2 regions of the Streptomyces sp. NPDC000878 genome follow, and region 1 is predicted to be linked to the other one. Evidence: riboswitches for the same ligand, from Rfam matches in the RefSeq annotation. Region 1 holds a riboswitch; the other holds the start of a gene.
What was found. A riboswitch is a leader RNA that binds a small molecule or an ion and turns the genes downstream of it on or off. The one in region 1 is predicted to bind ZMP and ZTP.
Positions count from the first base shown of each region.

Region 2: linked by a shared signal. The riboswitch ahead of ACWDR4_RS42775 (bifunctional 5,10-methylenetetrahydrofolate dehydrogenase/5,10-methenyltetrahydrofolate cyclohydrolase) and the one ahead of ACWDR4_RS00020 (glycine hydroxymethyltransferase) in region 1 are both predicted to bind ZMP and ZTP.

Region 1 is NZ_JBSFMT010000001.1:1,700-5,370, reverse strand. It holds gene trpS (tryptophan--tRNA ligase) at 1-993, opposite strand, end outside; gene ACWDR4_RS00020 (glycine hydroxymethyltransferase) at 1,092-2,540, opposite strand; ZMP/ZTP riboswitch at 2,573-2,659, opposite strand; gene ACWDR4_RS00015 (glutathionylspermidine synthase family protein) at 2,763-3,671, opposite strand, start outside.
Region 2 is NZ_JBSFMT010000084.1:638-4,308, reverse strand. It holds gene ACWDR4_RS42790 (type III PLP-dependent enzyme) at 1-638, shown strand, start outside; gene ACWDR4_RS42785 (hypothetical protein) at 702-998, opposite strand; gene ACWDR4_RS42780 (nuclear transport factor 2 family protein) at 1,171-1,545, shown strand; ZMP/ZTP riboswitch at 1,562-1,672, shown strand; gene ACWDR4_RS42775 (bifunctional 5,10-methylenetetrahydrofolate dehydrogenase/5,10-methenyltetrahydrofolate cyclohydrolase) at 1,695-2,543, shown strand; gene ACWDR4_RS42770 (CU044_5270 family protein) at 2,544-3,518, opposite strand; gene ACWDR4_RS42765 (RNA polymerase sigma factor) at 3,511-3,671, opposite strand, start outside.

The DNA of each region.
Region 1 (3,671 bases):
GCCGACCCGCTCGTACGCCTGGGAGAGCGTCTCCGCGGCGACGGCCCGTGCCTTCTCCGCGCCCTTGGCGAGGATCGAGTCGAGTGTCTCCGGGTCGTCCAGATACTGCTGGGTGCGCTCCCGGAACGGCGTCACGAAGTCGACCACGATCTCGGCGAGGTCCACCTTGAGCGCACCGTAGCCCTTACCGTCGTATTTCTGCTCCAGTTCGGCGATGTCCGTGCCCGTGAGGGTCGAGTAGATGCCGAGCAGGTTGCTGATGCCGGGCTTCTCGGCGGGGTCGAAGCGGATCACGGTGTCCGTGTCCGTGACCGCGCTCTTGACCTTCTTCGCGGTGGCCTTCGGGTCGTCGAGGAGGTTGATGAGGCCCTTGGGCGTCGACGCCGACTTGCTCATCTTGATCGACGGGTCCTGAAGGTCGTAGATCTTCGCCGTCTCCTTCAGGATGTACGGCTTCGGGATCGTGAAGGTCGCGCCGAACCGGCCGTTGAAGCGCTCGGCGAGGTCGCGGGTCAGCTCGATGTGCTGGCGCTGGTCCTCGCCGACGGGGACCTCGTTGGCCTGGTAGAGCAGGATGTCCGCGACCTGGAGGATCGGGTACGTGAACAGGCCGACGCTCGCGCTCTCGGCGCCCTGTCTGGCGGACTTGTCCTTGAACTGCGTCATACGGCCGGCCTCGCCGAAGCCGGTGAGGCAGTTCATGACCCAGGCGAGCTGGGCGTGCTCGGGGACGTGGCTCTGGACGAACAGCGTGCAGCGCTCGGGGTCGAGGCCGGCGGCGAGGAGCTGGGCGGTGGCGAGGCGGGTGTTGGCGCGCAGGTCGGCCGGGTTCTGCGGGACCGTGATCGCGTGCAGGTCGACGACCATGTAGAAGGCGTCGTGGGTCTCCTGGAGGGCGACCCACTGGCGGACGGCGCCGAGGTAGTTGCCGAGGTGGAACGAGCCGGAGGTGGGCTGGATTCCGGAGAGCACGCGGGGACGATCTGAGGCCATGTTTTCATTGTCTCAGAGGTGTGGGGTGGTTTCGGTACGCGGGGAGCTGCGGGCCATCTGTGGCTGGTCGCGCAGTTCCCCGCGCCCCTAAAAGCAGCTCAGCCCAGGTCGATTTCCGGGTACAGGGGGAAGCCCGCCACCAGGTCGGTCGCCCTGTGGGAGATCTCGTCGGAGATCTTGGTGTCCAGGACGTGGGAGGCCTTGCTCGGCGCGCCGGACTTGGTCGTGCCCGGTTCCGTCGCCGTCAGGACTCGGTCGATCAAGGACGCCACCTCGTCCATCTCCGCCGTACCCAGGCCCCGTGTCGTCAGTGCGGGGGTGCCGATGCGGATGCCCGATGTGTACCAGGCGCCGTTCGGGTCGGACGGGATGGCGTTGCGGTTGGTGACGATGCCCGAGTCGAGGAGGGCGGTCTCGGCCTGGCGGCCGGTGAGGCCGTAGGAGGAGGCGACGTCGATCAGGTTGAGGTGGTTGTCGGTGCCGCCGGTGACGAGGGTGGCGCCCCGGCTCATCAGGCCCTCGGCGAGCGCGCGGGCGTTGTCGACGATGCGCTGGGCGTAGTCCTGGAAGGCGGGCTGCCTGGCCTCCGCCAGAGCCACCGCCTTAGCCGCCATCACGTGCGGGAGCGGGCCGCCGAGGACCATCGGGCAGCCCCGGTCGACCTGGTCCTTGAGGGAGTCGTCGCACAGGACCATGCCGCCGCGCGGGCCGCGCAGGGACTTGTGCGTGGTGGTCGTCACGATCTGGGCGTGCGGGACCGGGTCGAAGTCGCCGGTCAGAACCTTGCCCGCGACCAGGCCGGCGAAGTGGGCCATGTCGACCATCAGCGTGGCGCCGACCTCGTCGGCGATCTCGCGCATGATCCGGAAGTTCACCAGCCGGGGGTACGCGGAGTAGCCCGCCACGATGATCAGCGGCTTGAAGTCGCGGGCCGTGGCGCGCAGGGCCTCGTAGTCGATCAGGCCGGTCGCCGGGTCCGTGCCGTACGAGCGCTGGTCGAACATCTTGCCGGAGATGTTGGGGCGGAAGCCGTGGGTGAGGTGGCCGCCGGCGTCCAGGGACATACCGAGCATGCGCTGGTTGCCGAAGGCCCGGCGCAGCTCGGCCCAGTCGGCGTCGGAGAGGTCGTTGATCTGGCGGACGCCGGTCTTCTCCAGGAAGGGCGCCTCGACGCGGTCGGCGAGGACGGCCCAGAAGGCGACGAGGTTGGCGTCGATGCCGGAGTGCGGCTGGACGTAGGCGTGCCGGGCGCCGAAGAGTTCGCGGGCGTGCTCGGCGGCGAGGGACTCGACGGTGTCGACGTTGCGGCAGCCGGCGTAGAAGCGGCGGCCGACGGTGCCCTCGGCGTACTTGTCGCTGAACCAGTTGCCCATCGCGAGGAGGGTGGCCGGGGAGGCGTAGTTCTCGGAGGCGATCAGCTTGAGCATCTCGCGCTGGTCGTGGACCTCCTGGCCGATGGCGTCGGCGACGCGCGGCTCGACGGCGCGGATCACGTCGAGGGCGGCGCGGAAGGCGGTGGATTCGTTGGAGAGGGGCTCAGGTGACATGGGACCTCCGGACGTGGCGTTCTCGGCGTTCACGGCTCGGCCCAGGCGCACGGCACTCACTTACGGAGCCGCTCCCCGATGGTCGGTCCCATCCCAGCGCGCCAGTCACGGCCCGCCGGTCACCTTACCGGGCACACCGGACACCGGGGTCCCGCGTCCACCATCCGAGCGAGGCGAGCTGCCCCACCCGGCGACCGCCCCGGTGACCGGCTCAGCCACTGACTAGAGGATCACGTGGGGCAGGAAGCGGGCGTACTCGTCGGTGATCAGGCCGGAGGACTCCCGGATGCCCAGCCCCGCCGACTCGTTCTCCACGACCCACGCGCCCAGCACGACCCGGTTGCCGTCGAAGTCGGGCAGAGGGGCCAACTCCTGGTAGCAGCAGGGCTCTTCGCGTACGACGGGTGCGGCGCCCTTCTCGTGGACGGTGACGCCCGCGCCCTCCCGGCCCAGGAGCGGCTTGGTCACGTAGCCGGTCGTGTGCGCCAGTTCCCGTGGGCCGTCCAGGTAGGCGGGGAGGAGGTTCGGGTGGCCGGGGTACAGCTCCCAGAGGATCGCGAGCAGCGCCTTGTTGCTGAGGAGCATCTTCCAGGCGGGCTCGATCCACAGCGTCGTACCCGTGCCGCCGCCGTTGTCCAGGGTGTCGAGGACGTGACCGGCGAACTCGTCGGTGGTGAGCCACTCCCAGGGGTACAGCTTGAAGCAGCTGCGGATGAACCGGAGTTGGTTGTCGACGAAGCGGCCGGAGAGCGGGTCCCAGCCGATCTCCTCGATGGCGAGCCAGTCGGTGTCGAGGCCCGCCTGTTCCGCGGTCTCCTTCAGATACGCGACGGTCATCAGGTCCTCGCCGAGTTCGTCGGCGGCGGAGTGCGCGAAGTGGAGGGGGCTGCCGGGCGGGAGGAGGGCGGCCTGCTTCTGCCAGGCGGCGACCAGGCGTTCGTGGAGGGAGTTCCACTGGTCGGCGCCCGGGAAGCGGTCCTCCATCCAGAACCACTGGGGGGAGGCCGCCTCGACCAGGGAGGTGGGGGTGTCGGCGTTGTACTCGAGGAGCTTCGCGGGGCCCGCGCCGCCGTCGTGGCGGAGGTCGAAACGGCCGTAGACGGACGGGAGTTCGGCGCGGCGGTGCCAGGC
Region 2 (3,671 bases), on a different contig from region 1:
CCCACTTGGCGAGCGGACTCGATGCCCGGGAGCAGCTGGCGGTGGCCGAGTCCGTGGTGACCTGGGCGGCGGGGCTCGGGGTGCGCATCAGCGAGGTGAACGTCGGCGGCGGTATGGCCGTCGACTACACGGCCCCGGCCCGCCGTTTCGACTGGACGGCGTTCGGCAGAGGCCTCGCCTGGCTGACCGAGGCCTACCCGGAACTGACCCTGCGTATCGAGCCGGGCCGGGCGCTGACCGCGTACTGCGGCTGGTACGCCACCGAGGTGCTGGATGTGAAGCGGAGCCACGGCGAGGAGTTCGCGGTGGTCCGGGGCGGCACCCACCATCTGCGCACCCCGGCGACGAAGGGCCACGACCAGCCCTGCACGGTGTTGCCGGTAGACACCTGGCCGCACCCGTGGCCGCGCCCGACGGCGGAGCAGGAGCGGGTCACACTGGCAGGCCAGCTGTGCACACCGAAGGACGTACTGGCCCGCCAGGTCCCGGCTGCGGGTCTCCGGGCGGGCGACCGGGTGCTGTTCTCGCTGGCGGGCGCCTACGCGTGGAACATCTCCCACCACGACTTCCTGATGCACCCGAGACCCGGTTTCCACTTCCTGGGCACGGAGCCGATGACGACGAGCCGGCAGCGATAGCACGCACGAGCGAGGGCCGCCCGGCCAAGCCGGACGGCCCTCGTTTCCTGCCCGCTCCGCCCGTCAGGCCTCGATGCCCGGCAGCAGCCCGGTCACGGGGGCGACCATGTCGGTCACCTGGTGCAGCTGCTGGAGGTCGTTCAGCCGGTTGAGCGAGCCGAGCTGGGTGGAGACCCGGGGCAGGTCGTCGTGGTACTGCGCGGGAATCTCGCTCACGGCGAGCGAGTCGAGCTGGGCGATCGGGTTCAGCTTGCCCGCGTTCTGGTCGGCGGCGGGAGCCGCGCTCGCCAGCGGGGCGGCGAGGCCGGTGACGCCGACGGCGAGACCAACGGCGGCGGCGATTCGTCGTGTTGAGATCATGTATTCAGCAACGCCCCGCGCCCCTCCCCGGACACGGCCACCCCACCCCCCTCACTCGTCAGGCTCATCCTCTGCCTGCGCTTGCCGAGGTCACCGGGACGGAGGAGCCTCAGAAGGAGAGGCCCCTCGCGGCCCGCGCCCGACCGGGCCGCGCCCCTCGGAGGAGGTCACCATGGGCACCGCGGCAAGCCACGCCTTCGACACCGAAGCACTGCGCCGGGGCATCGAAGGACAGGACGCGACGGCCCTGCTGTCGCTCTACGCCGACGACGCGGAACTGCGCGTCGTCGACCACAACACCCAGCCCAGCCACCCGATGGTCATGCACGGACGCGGCGAGATCAGCGCCATGCTGAACGACGTGTACAGCAGGGACATGACCCACAAACTGGAACAGGTAGTCGTCCAGGGCGACCAGGTCGCCTACACCGAGTCCTGCCTGTACCCGGACGGCGTCCGAGTCCTCGCCGGCTCGATGCTGTCCCTGCGCGACGGCAAGATCGTCGACCAGACTGTGCTGCAGGCATGGGACGAGGAGAACTCCTGACCCCGGGCTAAGCTGGGATCCGGGTCGTGACTGGCGCTGAGGTGGAGTACCACCGGGGAGCGACCCTCACGGAGTGCCGCATCCTTCCGTGAACGTGGAGTGCGTGCCGTGCGCCTGGGCGATGACGACTGTCAGCTCAGGAGTGGATCATGTCTCAGGCCCGGCTCATGGACGGCACCTCGCTCGCCCGGCACATCGTGGAGGACACCACGAAGAAGGCCGCCGACCTCACCGACCGTACGGGCACGACGCCCTGTCTGGCGACGGTGCTGGTGGGTGCGGACCCCGCCTCGGTCACCTATGTCCGGATGAAGCAGAACCGCTGCCGCAGGGCCGGCATCGAGTCCCGCCGCGTGGAGCTGCCCGCCGCCACGACCACGGTGGAATTGGTCGGCACGCTGCGCGCCCTCTCGGACGACCCCGGTGTGCACGGCATCCTGCTCCAGCACCCGATGGGCGAACACATCGACGAGCGGGCCGCGTTCGAGGCGATCGCGCCCGAGAAGGACGTCGACGGAGTCACCTTCGCCTCCTTCGCGACGATGAGCTTCGGTCTTCCCGGGTTCGTGTCCTGCACGCCCGGCGGCATCATGCGGCTGCTCGACGCGTACGACGTCGACCCGTCCGGCAAGCGGGCCGTGGTGGTGGGCCGCAGCGCGATCCTCGGCAAGCCGGTCGGCATGCTCCTCCTCGGGCGCGACGCGACGGTGACGTACTGCCACTCACGGACGCGGGACCTGTCGTCCGTCGTCCGCGAGGCGGACATCGTGGTCGCCGCCGTCGGTCGGCCCCGGCTGATCCACGGCGCGGACATCAAACCCGGCGCCGTCGTGATCGACGCCGGGTACAACCCCGGGAACGTCGGCGACGTCGACTTCGACTCCGCTGTCGAGCGGGCCGGGCTCATCACGCCGGTGCCGGGCGGCGTCGGTCCGATGACGATCGCGGTGCTGCTGGAGCAGTCCGTCGACGCAGCCGCCCGGCAACTCGGGGCGTGATCAGCGCATCCAGGCGCTGTAATCCATGACGTCGCCCACCTTCAGGCCCCACTCGGGTTCGGCTGTGGTGGCGGTGTGCTCCAGGCCCAGGACGGCGCCGGTGGTCGGGGCCAGGATCAGCATTCGGCGGGCGCCCTGGCCGTCGTAAACGTACGCCTGGCCGGGGCGGCCGAGCCGGTCCGTCACCCGGCCGACGGGGCGTAGGCCCTCCGCGTCTGCCAGCAGCCTGGCGATTGCCGCGTTCTCGCGGGCGCCGAGGGTCCAGTGGTTGAGCAACACTTCTACCGCATCGAGGAGTTCGGGTGTGGTGAGTGGTGTGGTCTGGCGTTGTGCCTCCTGGAGGTAGGCCTCCAGGCGCTCCGGGTCGTGCGGTGGGGTCGACTCGGGTGGGGCATCGCTCCAGCTCGGTCCGAACGTCTGGTCGCTGATGACGTGTCCGTCCTCGACCAGGCCTGGATCGCCGTCCCCCTCGCTCAGGACCGGTCGGCCGGGATGCTGTGGGTCGGTCGCCACGACCAGTTCCGTATGGCTCGCGTCGGCCCGCCAGCGCACGATGCGCTCGACGGGAAGCGTGATCGGCGGCGCGTCCTCCGACATGCCCATGCTCCACGTCTGTACGTGGGTGCCCTTCCGGAGTTCCGGTGAGCCGTCCGCGGCTGCCGCGTCGGCGATCTCGGCCATCCTGGCCAGGGGTACGGGGGCGGAGCCGGCCTGCACGAGCAGCGGGCGGGGCGCGGCCACCGCCGGGGCCGTGTTCGGGCCCGCGAGGAGCAGGGCCAGCGCGGTCGTCGCGACGACGGCGACGGTCGCGAGGCTCCACGTCCATCGGGTGCGGCGACGGCCGAACAGGCCGCTGGTGTGGAGGAGTTGGTTCAGGCGGCGTTCCGCGTTGTGGTCCAGGGGGCCGTCGCCGAAGAAAGGGCCGTCCGCCGGTACCGGGTCGGCGGCGCGCAGCAGGTCGAGTTCGTCAGGCATGGCCGTGTTCCTTCGGGGAGTTCACATCGGCGGTGAGCGCGGGGCGTATCCGGTCGATCTCGGTTCTCAGCCGGTGCCGGGCCCGGTGCAGCCGCATCGCCGCCGCGCGCGTACCGCACCCCAGGGCCACGGCTACCTCGTCGACGGCGAGTT